DNA from 3 places in the Arthrobacter sp. I3 genome. Region 2 is predicted to be linked to each of the others. Evidence: riboswitches for the same ligand, from Rfam matches in the RefSeq annotation. Region 2 holds a riboswitch; each other region holds the start of a gene.

Region 1 (9,634 bases), on a different contig from region 2:
CGCCGCAAAAGGAGGGTTGCCGGCCAGCAAGCCGGGGCTGTCGCTGGCACTCATGACCTGGTACGAGTCTACGAAACAGGGTGCGGAAATCACGAAGATTATGACTTCCATGTGACAGCCGGACCCGTCAGCACCGCAGTTTCCCCACCTTTGACAGCCGTGACCGGCGGGTCGCGCCGAAGTGCCGGCGATTCGCGGCGTCATGCCAGCAAAGGTGGGGAAATTCCGCGTGGGCTTCCGTCTAGGCGGTCTTGGCCGCGCGGAATCCGGCGTCGAGGTCCGCCAGGATGTCGTCAATATGCTCCAGTCCCACCGAAAGCCGCACCAGCCCGGGATTCACCCCGGCGATCACCTGCTGTTCGGGCGAGAGCTGGCTGTGGGTGGTCGACGCCGGATGGATCACCAGCGACCGGACATCGCCGATGTTCGCGACGTGCGAGTGCAGTTCGAGGGCATCGACGAACCGCTTGCCGGCCTCCGCTCCCCCGGCGATGTTGAACGCCACGACGGCGCCTGTCCCCTTGGGCCCGTACTTGCGGCCGCGCTCGTACCAGGGGCTGGACGGCAGCCCGGCGTAGGCGACCGATTCGACGTCGTCCCGCCCCTCCAGCCATTGCGCCACCTTCGTGGCGTTGGCCACGTGGCGCTCGACGCGCAGGCTCAGCGTTTCGATGCCCTGGGCGATGAGGAAGGCGTTGAACGGGGACACCGCGGAGCCGAGGTCGCGCAGGAGCTGGACCCGGGCCTTGAGGATGTAGGAGAGGTTCGCGCCCAGCGCGCCGTCGGCTCCGAGGTCGCGGGCGTAAACCAGGCCGTTGTAGGTGGGGTCCGGGGTGTTGAAGCCGGGGAACCGCTCCGGGTCTTTCCCGAAGTCGAAGTTGCCGGAGTCCACGATCACGCCGGCGATTGCGGCGCCGTGCCCGCCGAGGTACTTGGTGGCCGAATGGACCACGATGTCCGCGCCCCACTCGATCGGCCGGATCAGGTAGGGGGTGGAGAGCGTGTTGTCGACCACCAGCGGCACGCCGGCCTCGTGCGCCACGCGGGAGACGCCCTCGATGTCCAGGACGTCCTGGCGGGGGTTGGAGACCACTTCGCCGAAGAACAGCTTGGTGTTGGGCTGGACGGCGTCCCGCCACTGGTCCAGGTTGTCCGGGTCCGCCACGAAGGTCACGGAGATGCCGAACTTCTTCAGCGTGTGCGCGAGCAGGTTGTAGGTTCCGCCGTAGAGGCTGGGGCTGGCCACCACGTGGTCCCCGGCCTCGGCGATGTTGAGGATGGCGAACGTCTCGGCGGCCTGGCCGGAGCTGAGCAGCAGCGCCGCGAGGCCTCCTTCCAGGCTGGCGACGCGCTGTTCAACGGCGTCCTGGGTCGGGTTGCCGATCCGGGTGTAGATGGGCGCGAGCTCGGCGAGCGCGAAGCGGTTCGCGGCGCTTTCGGCGCTGGGGAACACGAACGACGTCGTCTGGTAGATGGGCAGGGAACGCGCGCCGGTGGCGCTGTCCGGCTCCTGGCCGGCGTGGATCTGGCGGGTTTCAAAGGACCAGGCGTTGGACATTGGTGCTCCTCGAGTCACTGGGCACAGCACCGGCCGGGGCTTTCGGCCCGAACCGGAACAGGCGCCGCGCTTGCCCTCCGGCGGGCGCCGGACGGCCAGGTCTTCACCCGGGGCACCCCACCGCGATACGAGGGTTGCCGGCCAGCAAGCCGGGGCTGTGCGCTGGCACTCATGACCTGGCTTCAGTGTAGGAATGGCGGCGGAGCCATGGATAGCTTTGTGACGAAGATGAAGACGGCCGCCGTGACGGAGCATCCGGGGCGCCGCGTTCCGTGCCCCAGGACGTCCCATGACGGTTAGGGGAGCCTAAGCTGAGAGGTCCATCACAAAGTGCCAAGATGATGGCATGCGCATGGATCACGTCTCTTACGCCTGTGAACACGATGGCTTGGCAGCCACCACTGAACGTATTGCGTCTGCCCTCGGCGTTGAAGCCGTGAAGGGTGGAGTGCACCCCCGTTTCGGGACACGCAACATGATTATCCCGCTCGCGGGACACAAGTACCTGGAAGTCGTGGAGGTCCTGAACCACCCGGCCTCCGACAAGGCCCCGTTCGGCCAGGCCGTCCGGGCACGCTCCGAGGCCGGCGGCGGCTGGATGGGCTGGTGCGTCGAGGTTGACGACCTGGCCCCGTTCGAGGAGCGGCTCGGCCGTGCCGCCGTCAACGGCAACCGGAAGTTTCCCGACGGCCGCGAACTGGTCTGGAAGCAGATCGGCATCCTGGGGCTCATCGCCGACCCCCAGGTGCCGTACATGCTCAAGTGGGAGGGCGACCCGGAGTTGCACCCGTCCAACGCCTACGCGAGCGATGTCAAGATGTCCGCACTGACCATTGCCGGTTCGGCCGCACGCGTCACGGAGTGGCTGGGCGAACCGGTTGAAAAGCCGCTGGAAGACGTCGCCGTGAACTGGATCGCGCCGCACGGTACTCCCGGCATCCTCTCTGTCACCTTCGAGACCGCCTCCGGAGCGGTCACGATCTAACGTTCCACCTGCCCCACGCTTCGGCCGCCATCTCTTAGGTGCCAACGATGTCACCTAGGAGACGGCGGCCGAGATCATTTAAGGCCTGCTCCTAAAAGCAACTCAGCCCAGGCCCACGGCCTTGCCGAACAGGCTGAACCCCACGAACGCCACAGTGTCCAGGATGGCGTGGGCGATCACCAGCGGCATCACCCGTTTGGTCCGGATGTAGACCAGCGCGAAGACCACGCCCATCACCGCGTTGCCGATGAACGGCCCGAACCCCTGGTACAGGTGATAGCTGCCGCGGAGCAGGGCGCTGGCGGCGATGGCCGCCGGCACGCTCCAGCCCAGTTTCCCGAGCCGGTCCAGCAGGTACGCCACTACAATCACTTCCTCGACCACCGCGTGCCTGATCGCGGACAGGACCAGCACCGGCACGGTCCACCAGTAGGCGTCCAGGGCGCTGGGGATGATCGCCGTCGTGATCCCCAGCGCCCGGCCGGCGGCGTAGAGCCCCAGGGACGGAATGCCGATGAGCGCAGCTAGTCCGAGCCCCTGCAGGAGGTCCTTGCCGGGCCGGGCGAAGTCGAAGCCGATCCTTCGGAACGCCGAGGTTCCGCGCTCACCGGCCGGCCAGTGCTCGGTGAGGAAATAGATCACGAGGGCCACCGGGACCAGGGCGAAGATGATGTCCAGCAACTGGTAGGTGAGGTCGAAGTATTCGCGTGCGCTCTGTGAGCGGTTCAGGGTGGATGTCCCCTGGGCCAGCGGCGCCGTGGTCATCTTGTCCAGCAACTGCACCAGGGAGTAGATCGCGGACTGCCCGAGCGACAACCCCAGGACAATCAACACTTCGAACCGCAGCCGACGGCGGGAGGGAACCAACATGGTTCTATCTTGCCTGCACTTGCCGATAGTTTGCTGGTGCCCGGGTGGTGCGGGCCGCGGCGGCACCCGCGGCTTTTTGGGAGCCCTATGCTAGGGGATTATGAGTGCGCCCCGGAAAATCATCATGATCCGGCACGGCCAGTCTGCCGCCAATGCCGACACCTCGATCTACAACCGTGTTCCGGACTACCGGATCCCGTTGACCGCACTGGGCCTGGAGCAGGCCACCGCGGCCGGGGAGGAGGTCCGGCGCCAGCTGGACGGCCGCCCGGTGTGCGTCTACGTCTCCCCCTACCTGCGGGCCTACCAGACCCTCGAGGCGCTGAATCTCGGCCCGCTCGTGGAGCGGGTGATCGAGGAACCGCGCCTGCGCGAACAGGACTGGGCCAACTTTCAGATCGCCGGCGACATAGAGGACCAGAAGGAGCTCCGCAACGCCTACGGGCACTTCTTCTACCGCTTCCGCGAGGGCGAGTCCGGTTCCGATGTGTATGACAGGATTTCTTCCTTCATGGAAACCCTGCACCGGCACTGGTCCCGGCCCGGCTATGCCCCGAACGCGCTGTTCGTGACGCACGGATTGACCATGCGGCTGTTCTGCATGCGCTGGTTCCACTGGTCGGTGGAATATTTCGAGTCCCTGAACAACCCCGAGAACGCCGAGGTCCGCACCCTGCTGCGCACCTCGCACGGCAAGTACGAGCTCGACAAGCCCTTCACGCAGTGGGAGAAGAGGCGCGTGGACGAGACCGTCCTCGATGCACCGCCCATGATGTTCTAGGGCACGTCAGCGGACCGGCTGCGCTACGCCGGCCCGCCACACCGCGTGCGTCAGGGGGATGCCGGGCCGGTAGGCCAGGTGCGTGGCGGAAGGGGCGTTGAGCAGGTGCAGGTCCGCGCGGTGCCCGACGGCGATCGAGCCCACCGCGCGTTCGCCGTCGACGTCGTTCCCGGACTCCCGCCCCAGGGCCAGGGCGCCGCCGTAGGTCGCGGCGCGCACCGCCTCATGGACGCTGAGCCGCATCTGCAGCACGGCGGTGGTGACGCAGAACGCCATGGAGCTGGTGTAGGACGTGCCGGGGTTGCAGTTGGAGGCCAGCGCCAGCTGCACACCGGCGTCGAGCAGTTCCCGGCCGGGGGCCAGCGGCTGCCGGGTGGAAAGATCGCAGGCCGGAAGGCACGTGGCAACCGTGCCGCGCTGCCCGGATCCAGACGTGCCGCTGCCGCCGGCGGCGTCCCAGCCGGACCAGCTGCCGGCAAGGGCATCGACATCCGAGGCCGAAAGGTAGTTCACGTGGTCCACGCTGGCGGCGCCGACTTCGACCGCCAGCCTGACTCCGGGGCCCTCGCCGAGCTGGTTGCCGTGGACGCGCAGCCCCAGCCCGGCGGCCTTGCAGGCCAGCAGCACCCGGCGGGACTGGTCCTCGTTGAACGCGCCCTGCTCGCAAAAGACGTCGGCCCAGCGGACGTAGGGCCGGACTGCGGTGAGCATCGGCCCGCAGACGAGCTCCGTGTATTCCTCCGCGTCCATTCCGGCGGGCACAAGGTGCGCCCCCAGGTAGGTCACCTCGTCCGCCACCGTGGAGGCGATGCGGGCGCTGCGGGCCTCGTTCTCGAGGTCCAGGCCGTAGCCGGTTTTGGTCTCCAGGTAGGTGGTGCCCTGCGACACGGCCTCCGCGACGCGGCCCATCGCCAACCGGGTCAGGTCGAAGTCGCTCGTGCTCCGGGTGGCGCCGGTAGTCACGGCGATCCCGCCGGCGCTGTAGCTTTCCCCCGCCATCCGGGCCTCGAACTCGGCAGTGCGGTCCCCCGCGAAGATCAGGTGCGTGTGGGAGTCGACCCAGCCCGGGAGGAGCGCCCGGCCACCGGCATCCACCCGTTCGTCCGCGGCCGGGGCGTCGGCCACGGGCCCGAGCCAGGAAATCCGCTCCCACTCGATTACCACCGCCGCGTCGCGGAGGACGCGGTGTTCCGCGTCCTGGGTCATCAGTTCGGCGATATTGGTGATGAGGGTACTCATAGATCCATTCTTCAGCGCCGGATGGACCAGCGGGTCGCGGCCAGTGCCTCCGCTGTCCGGGATGCCGGACTGGCGTCCCGCGCCGGGTTCGGGGCCGGGGCGGAGCCTTGGCCGGCGAGGATCAGCCCGGCGGCCAGTTCCGCGACGCCGGATGAGGTCTGGAATCCGTACCCGCCCTGGCCGGCGAGCCAGAAGAATCCGGTGGCCTCGGCGTCGAACCCCACCACCGGGACGCCGTCGGCCGCCTCCGTCCGCAGCCCCGTCCAGGCGGTGCGGACGTTCCGGATCCCGAGCGTCGTGATCTCGTTGAGCCGGACGATGACCCGTTCGACGTCGCCGGGATAGGGCCGGGCGTCCTCGGGCCCGCTCGGCACGTGTTCGGCGGGCGAGATCAGGACCTGGCCGTTGTCGGGCCGGAAGTAGAAGCTGTCATCGGCCGCCGCCACCATCGGGCAGGCTTCCGGGAGCGGATTCTCGACGTCGACGATCGCCGCGGTGCGCCGGTACGGCTGCAGGCCGAGCTTCTCGACGCCGCTGAGGACGGCGAGCTCGTCGGCCCACGCACCGGCGGCGTTGACCACGACGGCGGACTGGAAGCCTTCCTGCCCGGCGCCCAGTTCCCAGCCGGTGCCCAGGCGCTGGGCGGAATGTACCCTGGCGCCGGTAATGATGTCCACGCCGCCGGCCACGGCGAGCCGCCGGTGCTCCTCGAGCAGCACGGGGGCGTTGCAGGCGAAGGATCCGGTGTCCAGCCCGGCGGCGCTGAACGAATCCGGGACCAGGGCCGGGCACAGGTCCAGTGCCTCGGCGTGGGTGATCCGGTGCATGTGTCCGCTTGCCTCCGCCCGGACGGTGGCGTCGTCCCCGATCAGCATGAAACTGCGCGGGGTGAGCACCGGTTCCGGACGTTCGGCGTCCCGGGCCGCGATGAGGTCGAGCGTCCGGACGGTGAGCTCCTGGACCACAGGCGGGCCGTAGCTGGGAATCAGTTGCCGGGCCGAGCGGGCCGAGGTGTGGTACGCCAGGGTCTGCTCGGCTTCGATCAGGGCCACACTGCAGTGCCCGGCCAAGGCGGAGGCAAGGGACAGGCCGGCGATTCCGCCGCCGACAATTACGACATCGTAATGAGCTGACATGGTCCCATCCTTGCAGATTGTCGGGTCAGGCCGCGCCGGTAGCCGGCGTTTGCCTCAACCTGCGCCCCGGGCGAGCGGCGTCAATCGGGTCCCACAGTCATCACCAGCGCCATTGTTGGATCCCCGGGCGTTGAAATGTCCAGTGACTCACGGCGTTCTCGGCATATGCCGTCTCCACGATTCCGAGTTTGGCGGCAACTTTCTTGAAATCCTGGTTGCTTGGATAAATTGTGCACGCCGCCCCGGGACATGCCCTTCCTTGGTCCGCACGGCTGGACATGTCCCTCGTTGCGGCGGCAGACCCGGGACATGCTCTTCCTTGGTCCGCACGGCTGGACATGTCCCCTGTTGCGGCGGGCCGGCCCGGGACATGCCCCTCGTTGGTCATGGCCGTTGGACATAGTGGCATTATGTCCAGCCCTCGCTGCCGAAGCTGGACATGTCCCTCGTTGCTGCGGGCCGGCCCGGGACATGCCCTTCGTTGGTCGCGGCCATTGGACATAGTGGCATTATGTCCAGTCCTCGCTGCCGGAGCTGGACATGTCCCGCGGACCAGCACGTGGAGGAAGCCTGGATGAACGGGCAGGGCCTGGCTCCTGGGGCCGGGCCGGACCCGTGCTGAATGCGGGGGCCCGGCCTCGGCGATCAGGCGCTCTAGGCTGCTGCCACTGCTGCGCGGCTGCGCACGAACGCCTGGACGCAGGCTTCGACGTCGTCGGCGCTGTGCGCGGCGGAGAGCTGGACGCGGATCCGGGCGGCGCCCTTGGGCACCACCGGGTAGCTGAACGCCGTGACGAAGACGCCGTTGTGGAGCATGGCGTCGGCCACCTTGGCCGCCATGACGGCGTCGCCGAACATTACCGGGACAATGGCGTGCTCGCCGGAGAGCAGGTCGAAGCCTTCCTCGCTCATGCGGTTGCGGAAGAGTTCAGCGTTGGCGAAGAGCTTGCCGCGCAGTTCGCCGGAGTTTTCCACGAGGTCCAGGGCCTTGAGCGTGGCCGCGACGATCGCCGGGGCCAGCGAGTTGGAGAACAGGTAGGGGCGGGCCTTCTGGCGGAGCATCGCCACGACCTCGCCGCGGCCCGAGACGTAGCCGCCGGAGGCGCCGCCGAGGGCCTTGCCGAAGGTGCCGGTGTAGATGTCCACGCGGTCCGAGACGCCGGCGTGTTCCGGCGTGCCGGCACCGGTGGCGCCCATGAAGCCCACTGCGTGGGAATCGTCCACCATGACCAGGGCGTCGTACTTGTCGGCGAGGTCGCAGATCGCCTCAAGCGGGGCCAGGAAGCCGTCCATCGAGAAGACGCCGTCCGTGACGATGATCTTGCGGCGGGCCGGGTTCTCCTGCGTGGTGGCCTCGATCAGCTTCGATTCGAGGTCCGCCATGTCCTGGTTGGCGTAGCGGAAGCGCTGGGCCTTGCAGAGCCGGATGCCGTCAATGATGGACGCGTGGTTCAGGGCGTCCGAGATGACTGCGTCTTCCGGGCCGAAGAGGGACTCGAATACGCCGCCGTTGGCGTCGAAGCAGCTGGAGAACAGGATGGTGTCCTCGGTGCCGAGGAACGCCGAGACGCGCTTTTCCAGTGCCAGGTGCAGGTCCTGGGTGCCGCAGATGAAGCGGACGCTGGCCATGCCGAAGCCGCGCTCGTCCATGGCGGTCTTCGCCGCGGCGATGATGTCCGGGTGGTCGGCGAGGCCCAGGTAGTTGTTGGCGCAGAAGTTCAGCACGTCGGCGCCGGACTCGCCGATCTGCCCGGCCTTGATGCGGTTGGCCTGCGGCGAGTCGATATGCCGCTCGGTCTTGAACAGACCGGCGCTGCGGATCTCATCGAGTTCGTGCTGCAGCTGGTCCTTGATGGCTGAATACATGGGTTGGCTCCTCGGCTGGTTGGATGCGGGGGCGGAATGCTGTGCGTGGAAGGCGGTGTATGGCAGGGGCCCGGTAGCGAGCGGTCAGGGAAAGGGGCCTAGAAAACGGTCCAGTCGAGGACCACCTTGCCGCCGACGCCGGCGCGGGCCACCTCGAAACCCTTTTCCCAGTCGGTGGCCGGCAGCGTGTCCGTGACCACGGCCGAGATATTTGCGTGCAGGGCAGGGTTGGAGGAGAGCATGGCGCTCATCGCGTACCAGGTCTCGAACATTTCGCGACCGTAGATGCCCTTCATGGTCAGCATGTGCGTGACCACCTTGCCCCAGTTGATGTCGATGGACTGGCTGGGCAGTCCCAGCATCGCGATCCGGCCGCCATGGTTCATGTTGTCGATCATCTCAGGCAGCGCGGTGGGGTGTCCCGACATTTCCATGCCGATGTCGAAGCCTTCGCGCATGCCAAGTTCGCGCTGCGCGTCCTTGACCCGCATCTTCGAGACATCGATCGCGAGGTCGACGCCGAGCCTGCGGGCCAGTTCCAGCCGGGGCGCGGAGACGTCGGTGATCGCGATCTTGCGTGCGCCCGCGTGCCGGGCGACGGCGATCGCCATCAGGCCGATGGGTCCGGCGCCGGTGATCAGCACGTCCTCGCCGACCAGCGGGAAGCTCAGGGCGGTGTGGACGGCGTTGCCGAAGGGGTCGAAGATGGCGCCGAGTTCCGGGGTGACGGAGGGGTCCTGGTGGACCCAGACGTTGGTCTCGGGGATCACCACGTACTCGGCGAAGGCGCCGTCGCGCTGGACGCCGACGCTGACGGTGTTGATGCACATCTGCCGGCGGCCGGCGCGGCAGTTGCGGCAGATTCCGCAGACGATGTGGCCTTCGCCGGAGACCCTGTCCCCCACCTTGACGTCCAGGACGTCCTCGCCGGTCTCCACGACCTCGCCGTAGAACTCGTGGCCGGCGATCAGGGGGGCGTTGATGATGCCCTGCGCCCAGGCGTCCCAGGCCTGGATGTGCAGGTCCGTACCGCAGATGCCGGTGGTCATGACGCGGATCTTGACGTCCCCGGGGCCGCTCTTCGGCTCGGGACGGTCGACGAGCTCGAATCCTGCGTGGGCGCCGGCTTTGTAGAGAGCCTTCATGGGCCTTCCTAACTGTGCTTTTGGGGTCCTGCTCCGCGCGTTCTGTTCCGCGTG
Region 2 (9,634 bases):
CGGGCCGGAGGGCGCGGCTGCCCCCACGTGCTGGGTCCAGGCCTCCGCCCCGGCCGCCGCGGGACGGCGGCAGCGCCAGACCGGGATCGACGTCATCCTGCTCGACCGCGGCTACGACAGTGAAGTCGGCGAGCGCGCCCCGTGGCTCCTGCTCGGCGCCAAGACCCTTTCCTACGCCGTGAACATGGCGGCGCTGCGCTACGCCCACCGGCAGGGCGCCGACGACGTCATCTTCACGTCCGCGGACGGCAGGGTGCTGGAGGGTCCGACGTCGACCGTTCTGCTGGCCCACCTGGAAACCTCGGACGACGGCGCCGGCGGTGTCCGCACCATCCGGCGGCTCATCACGCCCCAGCTGGACAGCGGCATCCTGCCCGGCACGTCACAGGGCGCCCTGTTCACCGCCGCCAAGGCCGCCGGCTGGGAGCTGGGCTACGGCCCGCTGGAGCCGAAGGACCTGCTGGACGCCGACGCGGTCTGGCTGATCTCCAGCATCCGGCTCCTGGCCCCGGTGAACCACATCGACGGGCAGGAAATCGGCACCCCGGAACTCCGGCGCCAGCTCACGGCCGAACTCAACGCCCTCTTCGCGACCATCGAATAGCAACGCTCACCCCAGGGCGTCCGCGGGCACTGCCGGGCACCGGCGGAACGAGGCCGGGTTGAACGCCGGGAGCATGAACGTTGCGAGCACGGCGTCGAGCATTTCCGGGGCCCAGGTGCTGTTCTCCCCCAGGGTCGCGCAGACACCCAGCACCACGGGCGTTCCGTCGGTGCGGCGACGGATCTGGACCTGGACCGGTCCGGCCAGCCCGAGCGTGCGGACGGCGGCCAGGCCCAGCTTGCGCACATCCCCGGCCTGGTTCGCCGGCACCCTGCGGCTGACCTCGTCGCTGCCGGCGCGTCCATACGGAGTCCTGGTCTTCTCGAGGACCACCGCCACCGGCGCCATCGCGTTGCGTGCCGGGGTGCCGAACACCAGGCACACATAGTCGGCGCCCGGGATAAATTCCTGGACCAGTTGCCCCGCCGGCATGTTCTTCCAGCTAACGGAGTCGGTTCCGGCCAGCAGGTGGACACCATGGGAGCCTTTGAAGACCCGAGGCTTGACCACCACGGGGCCGCTGAGGCCGGCGAGGGATGCCGGCGCGGCGGCGAGGTCGCCCGGAACCGCGAACCGGGGCACCGGGATGCCGGCGGCTTGCAGCGCCCAGGTGGTGAACAGGTGGTCGTTGGCGAGGGCCACCGCGGCGGGGTCGGCCACGATGATCCGCACGTCCTGGGCGAATCCGGCGCGGGCCGCGGCCAGGACCGGGAGCTCCACGGTGAGGGTCGGAATGATGACGTTGATGGCTTCGCGGTCCACCACCCGGCGCAGGTCCAGGACCATGTCCGGGTTCGTCGCCGGCAGGAGCCTGACCGCGGCGGCGGGAGCCTCCCCGGCCTGGCGGGTGTCGGCGCGGGCGTCGGAGCCGAGGTACGGGAGGGCCCGGGCTTCGAGCTGGGCCGCGACGGCCCGCCCGGCGGCGCTTGTAATCCCGGTAACGAGTATGCGCGGGCCCACGATTGCTCCATTCCGCCGTCACCGGCCGGACCGCGGCTGCGGCTCCGACCGTTCCAGCCACCGATTCCCAGACAGCTTGTTGATGGACAGACGAGTCGATTCCGGGACTGCTCGATTCACACATTGCTCGAATCACCTGCAGCTCCGGCCGACTCGTCGGACCTAATCCCCCCAGTAGACGGCGAAACGTCCCGGCAGACACGAGTGGGCTGTACCCGAAACTGGAGCCCGCCACTACTCGCCCGGGCCGCGGTCCGGTTACGGAACATGACGACGGCGGCCGTGCGGGCCGGCGTCGCAGGTGTTACGTTTTTGGGGAGTAATGAGAACCGGTGCCAAGCCCTGACTGGCCGGTCGGCAACCCTCCCTTTCGCGGCGGGGTGCCTCAGGTGAATACTCGGCATTCGAGAATTCGAGCTGCAAGCGTGAAAGAGGAGATCCGTCGTGCCCGAGACGTCAATACCCACAACAGCCACACCCGGTTCAGCACCCGGCGAGGAGAGGCTGGCCTACCGGCTGTTCACCGGCGCGGATGACCGCGCCTTTTGCGAGCGGGTGTCAGCCGCCCTGGCCGAGGGCTACGTGCTGCATGGAAGCCCCGCCGCCAGCTTCAACGGAAGCACCGTGATCGTGGCGCAGGCGCTGGTCCTGCCGGCCGCGATTGCCAGTGCGGACGCCGCCGTGGCCAATGCGGTTGATGAGCTCGACGCCGACGAATTTGACGCCGACGGGGCCTTCGCGGGCCACGCATGAGCTACGCCGGAGACCTCAGCCCGCAGGAGGCGTGGGCCAAGCTGGAGGCCGGAGCCATCCTGGTGGATGTCCGGACCGAGGTCGAATGGGCCCACATCGGCATCCCGGACACCGCGGCCGCGGGCGAGAGCCGCAACGATCCGCTCTTCATCCAGTGGAACCTCGCCGGCGGCACGCCGAACCCGCACTTCGTGGAACAGCTAAGGCAGCAGGCGCCGGCGGACACCGCCGTCGAACTGGTGTTCCTTTGCCGTTCCGGTGCCCGGTCGATCGGCGCCGCGACGGCCGCGACGGCCGCCGGCTACACCTCGTACAACGTCCTTGAAGGCTTCGAAGGCGAGGCCGACCGCTTTGGCGAACGCACCGTCAATGGCTGGAAGAACCGCGGCCTGCCCACCAACCTCGGAAAGATCTAAGTGACTTTCAATCCCGACGCCGCCGGCTGGGCGGCCGACACCCAGGCTGTCCGTGGCGGCCTTGACCGCACCGGCTTCCAGGAAACCACCGAGCCGATCTTCCTCAACTCAGGATTCGTCTACGAGTCCGCGGCCGCCGCCGAGCGCGCCTTCACCGGGGAGGACGAGCGCTTCGTCTACTCCCGCTACGGCAACCCCTCCGTCGCCACCTTCCAGGAGCGGCTGCGGCTGCTCGAGGGAACGGAGGCGTGTTTCGCGACGGCGTCCGGCATGTCCGCCGTCTTCACCGCCCTGGGCGCGCTGCTGGCGGCCGGCGACCGGGTGGTCGCGGCCCGCTCGCTGTTTGGCTCGTGCTTCGTGATCCTCAACGAAATCCTGCCGCGCTGGGGTGTCGAGACGGTCTTCGTGGACGGTCCGGACCTGGAGCAGTGGCAATCCGCGCTGTCCGTGCCGACCACCGCGGTGTTCTTCGAGTCGCCGTCGAACCCGATGCAGGAAATCGTGGACATCGCCGCCGTGAGCAAACTGGCGCACGCGGCCGGCGCCACGGTGGTGGTTGACAACGTCTTCGCCACCCCGTTGCTCCAGCGCTGCGGCGACCTCGGCGCGGACGTGGTGGTCTACTCCGGCACCAAGCACATCGACGGCCAGGGCCGCGTCCTGGGCGGGGCCATCCTGGGCACCAAGGAATTCATCGACGGGCCCGTCAAGCAGCTCATGCGGCACACCGGTCCGGCGCTTTCGGCGTTCAACGCCTGGGTGCTCACCAAGGGCCTGGAGACGATGGCCCTGCGCGTCAACCATTCCTCGGCCTCCGCGCTGCGGCTCGCCGAATGGCTCGAGGGACAGCCTGCGGTCGGCTGGGTAAAGTACCCGCTGCTGCCGTCCCACCCGCAGTACCCGCTCGCAGTACAGCAGATGAAGGCCGGCGGGACCGTGCTCACCCTGGAACTGCAGCCCTCCCCCGGCCGCACGGCGAAGCAGGCCGCGTTCGCACTCCTGGACGCGCTGCGGATCATCGACATCTCCAACAACCTGGGCGATGCCAAGACGCTCATCACGCACCCGGCCACCACCACGCACCGCGCGATGGGCCCGGAAGGCCGCGCGGCGATCGGCCTCAGCGACGGCGTGGTCCGGCTTTCGGTGGGGCTGGAGGACGTCGAGGACCTGATCCGCGACCTCGGCCAGGCGCTCAAGCAGGTCTAGGCCCTTAAGCAGGTCCGGGGCCATGGCCGCTCAGGCCCAGGCCGCCTTGAGCGCCCGCCAGGCGTCGTCGTCGAGCATGCTGGACGGTGTGACAGCGACGGCGGCCGCCCCGCCGGAGACAGACGCCCCCAGCCCGGCCGCCAGGTCCGCGGCGGAGATGCGCCCGTCCTTGGCCCACATCCCGACCGACATGGCGAACTTCCCGGACCGCTTGGCCATGGCCGCGGCCAGCTCGGCGGAGTAGGCCGGAGCGGCGTCGTTGAGCCCGAAGTAGTCCCACAAGACCAGCCGGTCCGCGGCCGCGGCGAGCAGCCCATAGTCATGGCCGCTCTCCGGCCGGTCGGCGGCGGGATCGTGCCACGGCGCCCGGACGTCCATGTCGAGCGTGGCGCCGTTCGCGTGCGCGGCCGCCGCCGCCTTGGCCACGATGGCTGCCACCGCCTTCGACCGCCAGGCCCCAAGGCTCGGGTGTTCGACGTCGATGTCCCCGTTCGCGAGCCGCGGCCAGTCCGTCCCGCCGCTGGCCAGCCGGTAGGAGTCACGGTCGTCGCCGCCGTAGGTGTTGTTATCGAACATCAGTTCCGTCAAGGCCACGGCGTCCGGCTGGTACCGCCTGGTCACCTCGGCCACGAAGTCGACCAGCCGCTCCCCGACGGGTCCTGTCGTGAGTGCGCTGACGCTGGCGAACTCCGTGGAGCGGGTGCCGTCGAAGTTGATGCCGGCCAGGCCCGGGTTGGTGCGGATCCAGCCGGGGATCAGCAGGTCGATGGTCAGTGTGACCTTGCGTTTCCGGCCATCACCGCCGGTCCCCAGTGCCTTGACCGCTTCGGCCACGTGGTCGCGGCCCGGGACGGCCTCCACCTCGGGGTGGGCGTCCCAAGGGAACGCCGTCCAGTCCAGCCGCCCCACGCTGATGGTGACGCTGTTGGCGTTGACCTCATCGAGCCGTCTGGCCAGTTCCGGCAGCGTCGAGGCGGCGTCGACCACAGTTTCGTAGCCGACGCCGACAGTGCGCTCCGCGGCGGGCGCCGTGGGTCCCTGCGGGCCGCCGCACCCAGTGGCGGCAAGCGCCAGCACCGACAGGAGCACAAGGGCAGGGAAGGCAGCCGGTCCGCGCCTCAAACGCTGACGTCCGGGCGCACCGCCGGGGCGGTGACGCTGACCACCCCGGTCCGCGTCAGCTTGTTCCAGTGCGCCTCCTTGCCGCGGAGTTCCTGCACCAGCGCGGCGACCATGGTCAGGCTCGTAAACACGGAATAGAGCGGGATGAGCGGGAGTGCCCAGGCGTGCCGCAGGTCCTTCCACGCCCTGTTCATGGCCAGGGCAAACACCGTGAGCAGCAACGTGATGAACAGCCCCACCCAGCCAAGGATCGCCCAGACGTCCGCGCCGAACGGACTGCGGCCCAGCGCCGTGAGGAAGACCAGATCCACGAGTACCAGGATCTGGAGCACCGGGAGCACCACCATGGTGATGGTGTTGAACAGCAGGTACGCGCCGAACTGTCCGTGCCGGAGGTTGCCGATCATGCGCTTGTGCACACCCATGGTCTGCAGCAGCCCGCGGGCCCAGCGGACGCGCTGGCGCCAGAGCGCCCGGACCGTTGACGGCGACTCGGCATAGACCAGCGCCCGCGGGGCGAAGACCACCCGGTAGCCTGCCTTGTGCACCCGCCAGGTGAGTTCCAGGTCCTCGCCTACCGTGTCTTCGCGGAACGGCCCGATCTCCTCCAGGATCCGGCGGGGGAACGCCCCAATGTTGCCGGAAACGATCGGGAGGCAGCCGATCATGGTCAGGGCGCGCCTGACCATCCCGGTGCCGACATGGCTGATGAAGGCCAGCATCCGGGTCTGGACCCGGTCCAGGTTTACCGGCCTGTCGTCGCCGCACACGGCCCCGGTGCGCTGGTCAGTGAAACCCTGGAGCATCCGCTTGACGGTGTTCTGGGAGAAGATCCCGTCAGCGTCGACAAACATGAGGACCTCACCCGTGGCGTGGCGGATGCCCAGGTTCAGGGCCGCCCCCTTGCCGGCATTGGCCTGGGTCAGGACCGTGATCCGTGGATCCGTCGCGGCGAGCGCGCGCATCAGCCCGGCCGTGTTGTCAGTGGAGCCGTCATCCACGAGCACCACCTCGTACCGGTCGTACAGGGTGAGCTGAATGGAGCGGACGCAGTTTTCGATGACGGTCGCCTCGTTGAAAGCCGGGACAATGATCGACACGCTGGGCCGCTCATCCAGCAGGGTGGGCGTTGCGCGGCGGCGGCGGCGCCCCGCACGGAGTTCAAACCAGACGGACAGCGGCAGCACGAGCAGCTTCACGAGCCCGAACACCAGAATCGGCAGGCCGATGAGGAGCAGGAGGTATTCGGCGCCGGGGACGGCTGATGCGGAGGCGGAACTAAACCAGGACATGGGCGTACGCTCCTGTGCTTTGCCGGAAGGAGGCCGGGTTGAAGGAGGGAAGGGCAAACGACGCCAGCACGGCGTCGAGCAGTTCCGGGGCCTGCCTGCTGTTCGCGCCGAACCGGGCGTTCACTTCAAGGACCGCCGGGGTCCCGTCGGCACGCCGGCGGACGTCGACGTCGACCGGGCCCGTGAGGCCCAGCGAGCGGACGGCCCCCATCGCCAGATTTCCGACGTCCATGGCCTCGCCTGCTTCGGCGCGGCGGGTGCTCACGGCGTTGCCCACGCTGCCCTGCGCCAGTTCGGTCTTCTCCACGACGACGACGAACGGCGCGGCCCCGTTGTGCGCCGGGGTGCCGAAGACCATCGGGCCGTATTCGGTGCCCGGGATGAATTCCTGGACAATCAGGCCTTCCGGCAGGCGGTGCCAGTCCACCTGCTTGCTGCCGTCGATGACCATCACGCCGCGTCCGCCGCGGGAGACCCGCGGCTTGAGAACTATGGGGCCGCCGAGCGCGGCCATGGCGGCACCGGCATCGGCGAAGTCCCTGGGCACGCCGAATCTCGGCACGGGGACCCCGGCGGTCTGCAGCTGCCAGGCCGTGAAGAGCTTGTCGTTGGCCAGAGCCACCGGACCGGGATCGCCGATGATGACCCGGACGTCGGTCCCGAAGGCGGCACGGTACCCGGCAAGCTGCGGGAGTTCCTCACTCACCGTGGGGATGACCAGGTTGATGCCCTCCTGGACGACAAGCCGGCGCAGAGCCGAGACCATGTCCGGGTCCGAGGCCGGCGGCACCGGGACGACGGTAAGGCCGGCCCCGGCGGGCAGTTCGCGGATGTCCGTGCCCAGGACGGGAACGCCACGGGACTTCAGCTGGGCCGCTACGGCGCGGCCCGCGGGGCCTCCGGCGCCGGTGACCAGCACGCGGGGCATCACAGCTTTTCCATTTCCGTGCTCAGGAGACGGACGGGTTCGTAGGCTTCGGCGACCCGGCGCCGCGCCTGCCCGCCGCGGAACGAGGCGATGCCGCGGACCCGCTCGGGCGTCATGTACGGCTTGGCGAGCTGGTCGCTGTGCATCCTCACGGCCTGGACCTTGGCGTCAAGGTAGTCGTCGATGTCAATGAAGACGCTCGGGCTGAAGTCCCGCGTTGCCGACGGGCTTTCATAGCAGAGGATTGAGTGGTGCTGGCGGGCGGCCCGCAGCGTCGCCATGTGGACGGCCTGATGGTCCTGGTGCTGGTCGTGGTTGGAATGCGTGAGGATGATGTCCGGGTTGTAGCGGGCGATGGCGGCTTCAATGACACCCACCATTTCCTGGCTGTGCCGGAACAGGTCCGTGTCTGTGAAGTTGTAGTGGGTCATTCCGGTGAGGCCCATGAACGCCGCGCCGCGCCGCGCGTCGAGGGAGCGTTCCAGGGGATCCCCTCCACGGGTGCCATCGCTCATGACGAGCCCCTGCACCTCGTGTCCGGAGTCTACGAACTTCGCCAGGGTACCGCCGCAAGCAAGTTCAAGGTCGTCGGGGTGGGCGCCGATGGCCAGAACTCTGCGCGGCTGGCGGGCCGGGGCTCCCCCGGTGCGCAGGGCCGTCAAAGCAACGCCCAGGGACGCGAGCCCGCCAAGGGTGAGCGTGAGGTCGGCAGTCCGCCACAACTCGGGCGCATCGAGGAAAACGCTGGCCAGATTTGCCACCAGCAGCGTTGAGCCGGCAAGAAGGCAAATCCTGCGAAGCAGTTCGGGACGGCGCAGGCGGCGGTGGAACCAGGACCGGCCAAGGGCGGCGGCGGCCACAAAAGTAATCAGGAAAACGATGAGCAAGACATAAATCGAGACCATGTGAATTCAATTCCTATGTTGTTCGGCACCCCAGTGCCGGGCCGGATTTGATCTTCAGGGCCGGGCGCATAAGCGAACCCGGCTTTGGGAAGTAAGAGGGGCCATTTCTGAATCGGTTCGCGGCACCCTTGGCAGGGTGCCGCGTCGGCGAAAGGTGCAGCCGCTGCGGGCTGTGCGAGCATTGCAGGACGTTGACCAGCGCATATGTGGCACAGCACAACCGCCCCCCGGCGTGTTACGTGACATTGTGAGACCTTCTGGAAACCTTCTGAAAACCTTGAACTTGCTCTTCCAGTAAAGGCGAGTGGCCTATCAGGGCGCCCGAGTAGGCAATACCCGAACCTCAGTGAATGGAATTAATGGCGGTCACAGGTAGTACTCATATTTCTTGTTTCGACTACCCGGATCAGGCTTTCGCAAGGCGAACGGGGGCGTGCTGCCCTGCCGGGAACGGTTAACTGAAAAGGGCTGGGCGGCAATCATTAAACAACCGTGATTCCCTATCAGCATTCGGCAATAAATGCGGCGCCTCTTCGGCTTTTTTCTTTTGGCGTCCCGCACCCGCAGCTGTTGTGGGCTCCCGGTCAGGCCGGGCGCAACCGGCCCAGGGCCGAACGATTGTCTGCCGGCCCCTCGGTGACGGACCCCTGGGTGGTCAGTTCGATGGCCCGCTCGACGACGGCGGGCAGGCCGCCGGCCCGGAACGGGCCGCGCTGCAGCTGGGAACCAGTGCCCTCTGCAAGAATCCGTTCGACGCCCTCGCGCGCCAGCTCCAGCTCGCCCTGTTCCTCAAGCACCGGGGCCACGAAGTCCACGAGCGCCCTGACCACGTCCGCGGCCGGGGCCGGGGTGAAGGTTCCGAAGTCCAGGAGCTCCCCGCGCAGTCCGCAATTGCTGGCCTGCCAGGCGGCCATCCGCAGCAGCAGCGTGGGCACCGGGGCGGGATCGACGCCGTCGTTCCATTCCCGCGCGGCCGACTCCACGAGGGCGCGCACCAGCACGGCAATCAAGGCAGCATCCTCGGCCCGCAGGCAAACATCCGCGACCCGGATCTCCACGGTGGGATGCTGCCGGGCCAGCCGTGCGTCGAAATAGACCATCCCCTCATCCATCAGGACGCCGCTTTCGACCAGTCGGGTGACCACGCGGCGGTAGACGGGCAGGCTGCCGAAGATCATCGTGGGACCCGAGCCCGGCCACCGGTTCCAGGCCTGGGTGCGGTAGCTTTCGAATCCGGTCTCGGCCCCGTTCCAGTAGGGGGAATTCGCGCTGAGTGCTATCAGCACGGCCAGCTTGTCACGGATCCGGTCCATTACCGCCACGCCCTCCTCCGGGGACTCCACAAAGGTGTGGACGTGGAGGCCGCAGGTCAGCTGGTTCCGGACGGTGAGCCCGAAGCGCTGCTGCATGGTCATATAGCGCGGATTCGGGGTCAGGTGGGTGGC
Region 3 (9,634 bases), on a different contig from region 2:
GAACGACCCAAGGTGATAGCGCAACGGGTTGGCTGGTGGGTTGGTTGGCGGCTGGAGTTAGGCCAGGACCTGCCGCTTCGAAGAGATGACGCCGGTGTCGAATCCGGCCAGGTGCAGGCCGCCATGGAACCGGGCATGCTCAATCTTCACGCAGCGGTCCATCACGACGTCGAGTCCGGCGGCCTCGGCCTCCTTGGCAACGTCCTCGTGCCAGGAGCCCAGTTGCAGCCAGAGGGTCTTGGCGCCGGCGGCAATGGCGTCGTCCAGGACGCCGGGCAAGTCGCCGTGCTTGCGGAACACGTCCACAATGTCCGGGCTTTCCGGCAGGTCCGCGAGCGACGCATACGTCGGCTGACCCAGGATTTCCTTCACCACCGGGTTCACGAAATAGACCTTGTACCGGGTGGAGGACTGCAGATAGGTGGCCACGAAATAGCTCGCGCGCGAGGGCTTGTCGGAAGCGCCCACAATCGCGATCGACTTCGCCTGCCGCAGCAGGTTCAGGCGCTCCGGCGCCGAGGGGCCGGTCCAGGTCCGTTCTTCAACACTCATCAGTTCGCTCCGATCGTGCAGGCTTCAGCCTCTGCGGATGCATCCGGGGCTGCTGCTTCCGAGGCGGCGTCCAGCGCCTGGTCCAGGTCCCAGAGGATGTCATCGATGTCCTCGAGGCCCACGGAGATGCGGACAAGGTCCTCGGGGACACCTGCCGACTCGAGCTGTTCGGGGCTCAGTTGCTGGTGGGTGGTGGACCCGGGGTGGATGACCAGGGTCCGGGAGTCGCCCACATTGGCCAGGTGCGAGGCCAGCTGCAGGGACTCGATGAACTTCTGCCCCGCGGCCCGGCCGCCCTTGACGCCGAAGGAGAACACCGAGCCCGGACCCAGCGGCAGGTACTTCTGCGCCCGCTCGAAGTGCGGGTGCGAGGGCAGGCCGGAGAAGTTCACGTACGCCACGCGCTCGTCCGCTTCCAGCCATTCGGCCACGGCCTGGGCGTTCTTCAGGTGCTCGTCGAGGCGCTGGGGGAGCGTCTCCACGCCCTGCAGCAGCTGGAACGCCGACTGCGGGGACAGCGCGGGTCCGATGTCGCGCAGCTGTTCGCAGCGCAGCTTGGTGAGGAACCCGTACTCGCCGAAGTTCCCCCACCAGGAGACATTGCCGTAGGAGGCCACGGGCTCTGTCATGGTCGGGAAGTTGCCGTTGCCCCAGTCGAAGCGGCCGCTTTCGACGATCACGCCGCCGAGGGTGGTGCCGTGGCCGCCGAGGAATTTGGTGGCGGAGTGGATCACGATGTCCGCCCCGTGCTCGATCGGCCGCACGAGGTAGGGCGTGCTCAAGGTGGCGTCGACGACGAGCGGGACGCCGGCGTCGTGCGCCACCTTCGCGAGGGCCGCAAGGTCCTGGACCTCCGAGGACGGGTTGGCCACCACCTCCACGAAGATCGCCTTCGTGTTTTCCCGGACTGCGGCGGCGTAGTCCGCCGGGTCGGTGCCGGCGACGAATGTGGTGTCCACGCCGAAGCGGCGCAGCGTGACGTCCAGTTGGGTCACCGTGCCGCCGTAGAGCTGGGAGGCGGCCACGATGTGGTCCCCGGCCTGGGTCAGCGCGGCAAAGGTGATGAACTCCGCCGCCATGCCCGACGACGTCGCCACGGCGCCGATTCCGCCCTCCAGGGAGGCGATGCGCTCCTCGAACGCGGCCACGGTGGGGTTGCCGATCCGGGAATAGATGTTGCCGTATTTCTGCAGCGCGAAGAGGTTCGCGGCGTCCTGGGTGTCCTTGAACACGAAGGAGGTGGTCTGGTAGATCGGCACGGCGCGGGCGCCGTGCTCGGCGTCGGGGGTGCCGCCGGCGTGCAGCGCACGGGTGCGGAAACCGAACTTGCGGTCAGCCATTACGCGTTCACCAGCTTGCTGGTAGTGCCGGCGTTTGCCGCCGGGGTCCGGGACAGGTCCAGTTCGGTGCCGTTCTTCCGGGCCAGATCCGCCTCGAGCTCGCGGACGATCGGCAGGATGTCCTGGCCGAACGCGGCGACTTCCTCCTGGAAGTGCAGGTAGCCGGTCAGGAACAGGTTCACGCCGATCTTCTTGTACGCCACGATCCGCTCGGCGATCTGCTCCGGGGTGCCGATCAGCTGCGTCTTGAAGCCGTCGTTGTACTGGACCAGGTCCTCGAAGCTCGAGTCGGCCCACATGCCCTTGCCGTCCTTGGTGGACGCCCCGGCTTCCTGGACGGCGGCGCGGAACCCCTCCACGGCGGGCCTGTGCGCCTTCTCGACGATCTCGCGGAGTGTGTCGCGGGCTTCCTTCTCGGAATCCCGGGCGATCACGAAGCCGTTCAGGCCAAACTTGGGGGAGGGGAGCGCACCTTCCGTGCCGCGACCGGCGGCACCTGACGCCGCCACCACACCGGCGATGTTCTCCTTGAACCCCTCGAGGTCCTTGCCGTTGGAGAAGTACCAGTCAGCCGCCCGGCCGGCGGTGGCCTGCGCGGCCGTGGAATTGCCGCCGAAGAAGATCTCCGGGTGCGCCCGGCCCGGCACGTCCACCGGTGCCGGGTTCAGGGTGAAGTCGGTGATGTTGTAGTACTTGCCGGACTGGCTGTAGTCCTGCTCGGTCCAGAGCCCGCGGAGGACCTTGATGAATTCCTCGGTGCGGACGTAGCGCTCGTCGTGTTCGAGCCATTCGAGGCCGAAGTTGGTGAATTCGTCCTTGAGCCAGCCGGAGACGATGTTTACGGCGGCGCGGCCGTTGGAGATGTGGTCCGCGGTGATGATGTACTTCGCCAGCACGCCGGGGTGCCACATGCCCGGATGGACGGCGGAGATCACCTTGAGGCGCTCTGTGGCGGCCAGCAGCGCCAGGCTGAACGAGGTGGCCTCGTGCTGCTTGTCCGCGCCGTAGGAGGCGGCGTACCGGGTCTGGGTCAGGGCGTATTCGAAACCGGAGTTCTCCGCGATCCTGGCGAGCTTCTTGTTGTATTCGAAGTCCCAGCCGGTGCGCTGTTCGATGGTGGACACCACCAGGCCGCCGGAGACGTTGGGGACCCAGTAGGCGAACTTGAGCGGTTCGGAAAGACGGGCGACGTTGCTGATCTCAGTCATGGGTGTTCCTTTACTTCCGGGTGGGGCTTGCTGTTGCCAGGAATTCCGTGGCGCGGTCGCGCAGCACATCCTGGATGCCCGCGATGGATGGTTCGTTCTGCAGCGAGGTGGTGTCGCCGAGCGTTGTGCCTTCGAACAGCTGGGTCAGCAGCCGGCGCATGATCTTGCCGCTGCGGGTTTTCGGCACGTCGGGAACGACGACGACGTCCCGCGGCTTGGCGATCGGCCCGATCTGCTTCGCGACGTGCGCCTTCAGGACACCCTGGATGTCGGGGGTGGCCGCCGAATCCTTCAGCACCACGAACGCGACGATCGCGTGGCCGGTCTTTGGGTCCGCGACCGGGCAGACGCCGGCCTCCACCACGTCCGGGTGGGTGACGAGCGCCGATTCGACCTCGATGGTGGAGAGCAGGTGTCCGGAGACGTTGAGGGTGTCGTCCACCCGCCCGAGGATCCAGATGTCGCCGTCGTCGTCATACTTGGCGCCGTCACCGGCGAGGAACCAGCCCTGCTTGGCGTATTGGCGCCAGTACGAATCGAAGTAGCGGCGCGGGTTGCCCCAGACCGTCCGGGCGATCGCCGGGCCGGGGGAGTCCACCACGATGAAACCCTGGACGCCGGGCGGCACCGTATTGCCGGCGTCGTCCACGATGCGCGTGCTGACGCCGGGCAGCGGGCGGGCCGCGCAGCCGGGCTTGAACGCGGCGTCCGTCGGTGCCGGGGAGAGGATGGTGGCGCCGGTTTCGGACTGCCACCACGTGTCCACCACGGGGGCGGTGCCGGCGCCGATATTGGTCCGGAACCAGCGCCAGGCCTCGGGGTTGATGGCCTCGCCCACCGTGCCGAGGAGACGGATGGAGGAGAGGTCGTACGTGTCCGGGACGCCGTCCGGGAACCAGCCCATGAGGGAGCGGACCAGAGTGGGCGCGGTGTAATACTGCGTGACCCCGTACCGTTCGATGATCTCAAAGTGCCGGCCCGGGTGCGGGGTGTTGGGCGTGCCCTCGAAGATGACCTGCGTGGCGCCGTTGGAGAGCGGGCCGTAGAGCTCGTAGGTGTGCGCGGTGACCCAGGCGAGATCGGCCGTGCACCAGTGCACGTCCTTCTCCCGCAGCGCGGGGTCGGGGTTGCTGAACAGGTGCTCGAAGCTCCATGACGCCTGTGTGAGGTAGCCGCCGGAGGTGTGGACCAGGCCCTTGGGCTTGCCGGTGGTGCCGGAGGTGTACATGATGAACAGCGGCGTCTCGGCGTCGAACGCCTCGGCTTCGTGAGTCTCGGAGGCCCGCCCGACGGCGTCGTGCCACCACACGTCGCGGCCGGCGGTCATCGGGACGGTGTCCAGCTCGTCCGCGGGAGTGGTCCGGTTGACCACCAGGACGTGTTCGATGGCGTTGTCGCCGGCGACGGCGGCGTCCGCGTTGTCCTTGACCGGCACGGCGGTGCCGCGGCGGAACTGGCCGTCGGTGGTGACCAGGAGCTTGGCGCCGGTGTCCTCCACCCGGAACTTCAGGGCCTCGGCGGAGAATCCGCCGAAGACCAGGGAATGGATGGCGCCGATCCGGGCCACTGCGAGGGTGATGATCACGGTTTCGGGGATGACGGGGAGGTAGATGACCACCCGGTCGCCCTTGGTGATGCCGAGGTCCAGGAGGGCATTGGCGGCTTTGGAGACCTCGCGCTGGAGTTCGGCGTAGGTGACGGCGCGGCGGTCGCCGGGTTCGCCCTCAAAGTGCAGGGCCACCTTGTCTCCGCGCCCCGCCGCCACGTGGCGGTCGACGCAGTTGTAGGCGACATTGAGCCTGCCCCCTTCGAACCAGGTGATCTGCGGTCCGAGGCCGGCCTCGACGTCGGCCGGGACCCGGCGGTGCGCGGTGTGCCAGGGCTTGGCGTGCTCCGTTGCGCCGCCGGGCAGGTCCGCCCAGTCGAGGCGGAGAGCCTGGGTTTCCCAGAACGCAACCGTCTCTGCTTGGACAGTTCCCGCGGTCGCGGCGGCGCCGTGCCGGGGAGGGTGGTTTCCGGAGGTGGTGCTGCGGTGACGCGCCGGCCCGTCGGCGGGGACGCCGTGCACTGCGCCGTCCGTGGGCTCGTTCAGGGACCATCCCGAAGAGCCGCGAGAGGAGCCGGGCGCGTCACGCAGCCCTGCTTCGTTCGCCGTCGCGTCCGAAGTGGTTTGTGGGAATGCCTCGGACGCAGTCCGGGCAAAGGTGGGCAGGGCGGAAGAATTCTCAGGGGTCATTGCTGCACTCCATCGGTCCTGGCAGTAGCACCCCTTGGCTGCTCCGGCGCCCTCGAATATCACCGAAGGAGGGCGGAGCGGTTGCGTGGGAATGGTCGTCTCACGTCACCGGGGGGTTGCTGCGGCGTCATCGATCCAGGTCTCTCGGCCGCTCGGGATGGTCACTACCTACTAGAACTTCAGATGCACGATTCCGCAAAATCGGCGTGCGGGAGCGCCGTAATATTCGTTCACCCGGCATGCGTCCGGCCTAAATCATTCATTTATTCGACAATTGCCCGGAAAGGTCGCAGGAGTAAGGTTGATGCATGGCCCATGTTAACGATCCGGCAGTCATTGACCGCCTCATGCGAACCAAAGGCACGTGGGCGGTGGTCGGCCTCACCACCAACGAATGGCGCTCGGCGTATGAGGTTTCCCTCTATGTCCGGGACCGGATGGGCATGGAAATCATCCCGGTCAACCTGCCCGGAGACGACGTCCACGGCGAGAAGGGGTACCGCTCCCTGACTGACATTCCGGCGGAGAAGCACCCGATCGACGTCGTGGACTGCTTCGTCAACTCCCACAGGGTGGGCGCCGTCATAGACGAGGCCATCGCGGTAGGCGCCAAGGCCGTCTGGCTGCAGCTGGGCGTCTTCGATGACGCCGCGACGGACCGCGCGAAGGCCGCCGGGCTGGACGTCGTCGTGAACGCGTGCCCTGCCCGCGAAGGCTGGCGCGTGGGCATCTGACGGCCCGGGAATGACGATCAACAGATCGGGAAGAGTCGGTTACAAAATGTGACCGGCTTTTTCCGTATCCGGCCTCCTGCCGTGTGAGATGGACTCGTAACCATCCCGAGCGGCTGAGAGATCTGGCTCCGTGACGCCGCAGCAACCCCCTCCTTTGAGGACGGTGCTACCGCCAGGACCGATGGAGAACCACTGTGGTCTGAGGCTCCCCGGCTTCGCTCAGCGCTGCCCGGAAGCCAGGACCCGGGGCTTTCCTCGGGCGAGCCCGGAGGAAATCATGAACACGCAGACAGCGGCAGCGCCGCGGCCCCGAGCAGGTGGGGGCCTGTGATCGAGATCCAGAACGTCAGCACGTCATTCGCTTCGGCCGCGGGACCTTTTACGGCCGTCGATGACGTCAGCCTGCACATCAGGCGGGGCACCATCCAAGGCATCATCGGGTTCTCCGGCGCCGGCAAATCCACGCTGCTGCGCAACATCAACCTGCTCGAGCGCCCCACGTCGGGCCGCGTCCTGGTGGACGGCGTGGACCTGGTGACCCTGTCCGACGCAGAGCTCCGGACCAAGCGGCATGACATCGGCATGATTTTCCAGCACTTCAATCTCCTCAACAACCTCACAGCCCAGGAAAATGTGGAGCTGTCCCTGAAGTTCGCCGGCGTCGGGAAGGCGGAACGCCGGCGGCGGGCCGCCGAAACCCTGGAAATCGTGGACCTCGCCGACAAAGCGGGAACGTATCCGGCCAAACTCTCCGGGGGCCAGAAACAGCGGGTGGCGATCGCCCGCGCCCTCGCCACCGGGCCCAAAGTGCTGCTCTGCGACGAGCCGACGTCGGCCGTGGATCCCCGGACGACGTCATCGGTCCTGCAGTACCTGGCCGACGTCAACGCCGAATTCGGCATCACAATCGTGGTGGTCACCCACGAGATGAATGTCATCAAGGCCATCGCGGACAACGTCGCGGTCATGGAAGAAGGCCGGGTGGTGGAGCAGTTCGACCTCGCCGAACTCCAACGCCCCGGTTTCCACCCGGCGACGTCGATCGGCCGCTACCTGGTCTCCGATGAGATCCAGCTGGACCGCTCCGGGAGGGGCACCCACACCACAGCCGCGTCGGAGGGCCTGATCAATGTTTGACCGCATCCTGGAAGTCCTGCCCGAAATCGGCGTCGCCATGGGGCAGACCCTCACCATGCTGCTGGTGGCCATCCCGCTGGCGGTGCTGCTCGGGACACCGCTGGGTGTCCTGCTCTACACCATCGGTCCCAACGGGCTCAAGCACAGGCCAAAGCTGCACCGGGTCCTGGACGGGCTGGTCAACCTGCTCCGCTCGTTCCCGTTCCTGATCCTGCTGATCGCAATCATTCCCGTGACCAGGTTCATTGTCGGCACGACCATCGGTACGGCCGCCGTCATTGTCCCGCTGACCCTCAACGCCATTCCGTATTTCGCCCGCTTCGTGGAACAGAACCTGAGCCAGCTCGGCGGCGGAGTGGTCGAAGCGGCACGGTCCATGGGCGCCAGCCGGTCCCAGATCGTCCGGGACGTCCTGATTGTGGAGGCGAAGCCCGGACTCGTCAGCTCCATCACCATCATGACCGTCAGCTTCATCTCCTACTCGGCGATGGCCGGCCTGGTGGGCGGCGGCGGAATCGGCGACTTCGCCATCCGGTACGGCTATTACCGCTACGAGACACCGCTCATGATCACCGCCATAGTCCTGATGATCCTGCTGGTCACCATCGTTCAGCTGGGCGGATCCTATGTTGCCCGGCGCCTGGACAAGCGCCTCTGAGCGCCGGCAGCACCCTCGTCCCACCTCCCACAGCGGAAAGCACCCCATGACTTCAACACCCAGTACCCGTTTCGACGGACCCCGCCCCCGCCTGCTGATCAGCGCCTTCGTGATGAACACGTCCAGCCACATCATGGGCGGCCAGTGGCGGCGCCGGGAAGCCCAGCAGCACCGGTTCAACGAACTCCAGCTCTGGATCGACCTGGCCCGCCAGCTCGAAGACGCCAAGTTTGACGCGATCTTCTTCGCCGACGTCGTCGGTCTCTACGGCGACTACGACGGCGGGTGGGCATCGCTGCTGAAAAAGGGCCTGCAGGTGCCGTCCAACGACCCCCTCATCCTGCTCTCCGCGCTCGCCACCGGAACGCGGGAGATCGGACTGGCCGCGACGTCGTCGGTGATTCAGAGCCACCCGTTCCAGTTCGCCCGGCAGATGTCCACGCTGGACCACATCAGCGACGGCCGGGTGGCCTGGAACATCGTCACCAGCGTGCTGGAAAACGCGCACCGGAACTTCAACGCCACCGAGCTGACCAAGCATGACGAACGCTACGACTGGGCGGACGAATACGTCGAGGCCGCCTACAAATTGTGGGAAGGGTCCTGGGAAGACGACGCGCTGCTCCGGGACAAGGAGACCGGAGTCCACGCGAACCCGGAGAAAGTCAGCAAGATCTACCACCGCGGACCCCGGTACTCGATCGACGGACCCCACCTCGCGGCCCCTTCGCCGCAACGCACCCCGGTGCTTTTCCAGGCCGGGAGCTCCGGCCGCGGCCAGCAGTTCTGCGCCGCCAACGCCGAGGCCACCTTCACCCTTGCGCCGAGCACCGAGGTGGCCGCGAAGTACACCGCGGCCGTCCGGGAACAGGCCGTTGCCGCCGGCCGCCATCCGGATGACGTGAAGTTCCTCCAGGGCATGCACTTCGTGGTGGGCGGCACGGAAGCCGAGGCGCACCGCAAGGCCGATGAGCTCGAGGACAGCCTGGACATTGAGGCCCTGCTGGCCCACGTGGGCGGCGGGTTCGGCGTCGACCTCGGCGGCCTGCCGCTGGACACCCCGCTCGGGGACCTTGAAACGGAAGGCAGCCAGGGACATCTCACGGCCATCCGCGCCTCCGTCCGAGGCGGCAACCCCACCCTCCGCGACATTGCGCTCTACCGCAGCCGGGCCAACCGGGTGGTGGGAACGCCGGACCAGATTGCCGACCGTCTCGAGCGGTGGCAGGACGCCGGAATCGACGGCATCAACATCATCAACCACACCATCCCCGGCTCCTACACCGACTTCATCGACGGTGTGCTGCCGGAACTGCGCAGCCGCGGCCTCGCCCAGACCGGCTACGCGCCGGGAACCCTGCGCGAGAAGCTCTTCGGCGCCGGGCCGCGGCTCAACGGACGCCACCCCGCCGCGGCCTTCCGGGGAGCCTTCACCGAATTCTCCGCGGCGGCCGAAAACCAGCCCGCCAGCGTTACCGCCCAGTCATAGCTCAGCGCGAACCACCACAAAGGACCAAGACCATGCAGCGTAGAAATTTCCTCAAATATGCCCTCGCCGGCGCCGGTGCGGTCTCCGCCGCGGCACTGACCGGCTGCGGCCTCACCAACCCCGGCGGTGCCGGCGCCAGCGGCGGCAAGACGATCAAGATTATCGTCACCGAGTCTGCCCCGTACCAGGAACCGACCAAGCTGGCCCAGAACCTGCTCGCGGCCCAGGGCTGGACCCTGGAGCCCACGTACGTCACGGACATCATCCAGCCCAACCTGGC

What was found. Region 2 has a riboswitch for S-adenosylmethionine ahead of Y706_RS0103000 (DUF1737 domain-containing protein). Riboswitches for the same ligand answer to the same signal wherever they lie in the genome.
Region 1: linked by a shared signal. The riboswitch ahead of Y706_RS0122230 (bifunctional o-acetylhomoserine/o-acetylserine sulfhydrylase) and the one ahead of Y706_RS0103000 (DUF1737 domain-containing protein) in region 2 are both predicted to bind S-adenosylmethionine.
Region 3: linked by a shared signal. The riboswitch ahead of Y706_RS26695 (methionine ABC transporter ATP-binding protein) and the one ahead of Y706_RS0103000 (DUF1737 domain-containing protein) in region 2 are both predicted to bind S-adenosylmethionine.

Annotation. Positions count from the first base shown of each region.
Region 1 covers NZ_KI914976.1:35,834-45,467, forward strand. The annotation lists SAM riboswitch class IV at 1-54, opposite strand, end outside; gene Y706_RS0122230 (bifunctional o-acetylhomoserine/o-acetylserine sulfhydrylase) at 242-1,558, opposite strand; SAM riboswitch class IV at 1,620-1,735, opposite strand; gene Y706_RS0122235 (VOC family protein) at 1,905-2,543, shown strand; gene Y706_RS0122240 (CPBP family intramembrane glutamic endopeptidase) at 2,646-3,413, opposite strand; gene Y706_RS0122245 (histidine phosphatase family protein) at 3,514-4,194, shown strand; gene Y706_RS0122250 (amidohydrolase family protein) at 4,201-5,433, opposite strand; gene Y706_RS0122255 (NAD(P)/FAD-dependent oxidoreductase) at 5,445-6,569, opposite strand; gene Y706_RS0122260 (glycine C-acetyltransferase) at 7,224-8,435, opposite strand; gene tdh (L-threonine 3-dehydrogenase) at 8,534-9,580, opposite strand.
Region 2 covers NZ_KI914902.1:51,798-61,431, reverse strand. The annotation lists partial or broken gene Y706_RS23315 (aminotransferase class IV) at 1-604, shown strand, start outside; gene Y706_RS23310 (ATP-grasp domain-containing protein) at 611-1,564, opposite strand; SAM riboswitch class IV at 1,883-1,996, shown strand; gene Y706_RS0103000 (DUF1737 domain-containing protein) at 2,009-2,317, shown strand; gene Y706_RS0102995 (rhodanese-like domain-containing protein) at 2,314-2,733, shown strand; gene Y706_RS0102990 (O-succinylhomoserine sulfhydrylase) at 2,734-3,942, shown strand; gene Y706_RS0102985 (hypothetical protein) at 3,973-5,019, opposite strand; gene Y706_RS0102980 (glycosyltransferase family 2 protein) at 5,061-6,356, opposite strand; gene Y706_RS23305 (ATP-grasp domain-containing protein) at 6,343-7,284, opposite strand; gene Y706_RS0102970 (PIG-L deacetylase family protein) at 7,284-8,189, opposite strand; gene Y706_RS0102965 (glutamate--cysteine ligase 2) at 8,774-9,634, opposite strand, start outside.
Region 3 covers NZ_KI914962.1:266-9,899, forward strand. The annotation lists gene Y706_RS0120040 (CoA-binding protein) at 58-552, opposite strand; gene Y706_RS0120045 (O-acetylhomoserine aminocarboxypropyltransferase/cysteine synthase family protein) at 552-1,892, opposite strand; gene sfnG (dimethylsulfone monooxygenase SfnG) at 1,892-3,100, opposite strand; gene acs (acetate--CoA ligase) at 3,111-5,336, opposite strand; gene Y706_RS0120060 (CoA-binding protein) at 5,645-6,070, shown strand; SAM riboswitch class I at 6,168-6,258, shown strand; gene Y706_RS26695 (methionine ABC transporter ATP-binding protein) at 6,398-7,207, shown strand; gene Y706_RS0120070 (methionine ABC transporter permease) at 7,200-7,865, shown strand; gene Y706_RS0120075 (LLM class flavin-dependent oxidoreductase) at 7,912-9,354, shown strand; gene Y706_RS0120080 (MetQ/NlpA family ABC transporter substrate-binding protein) at 9,387-9,634, shown strand, end outside.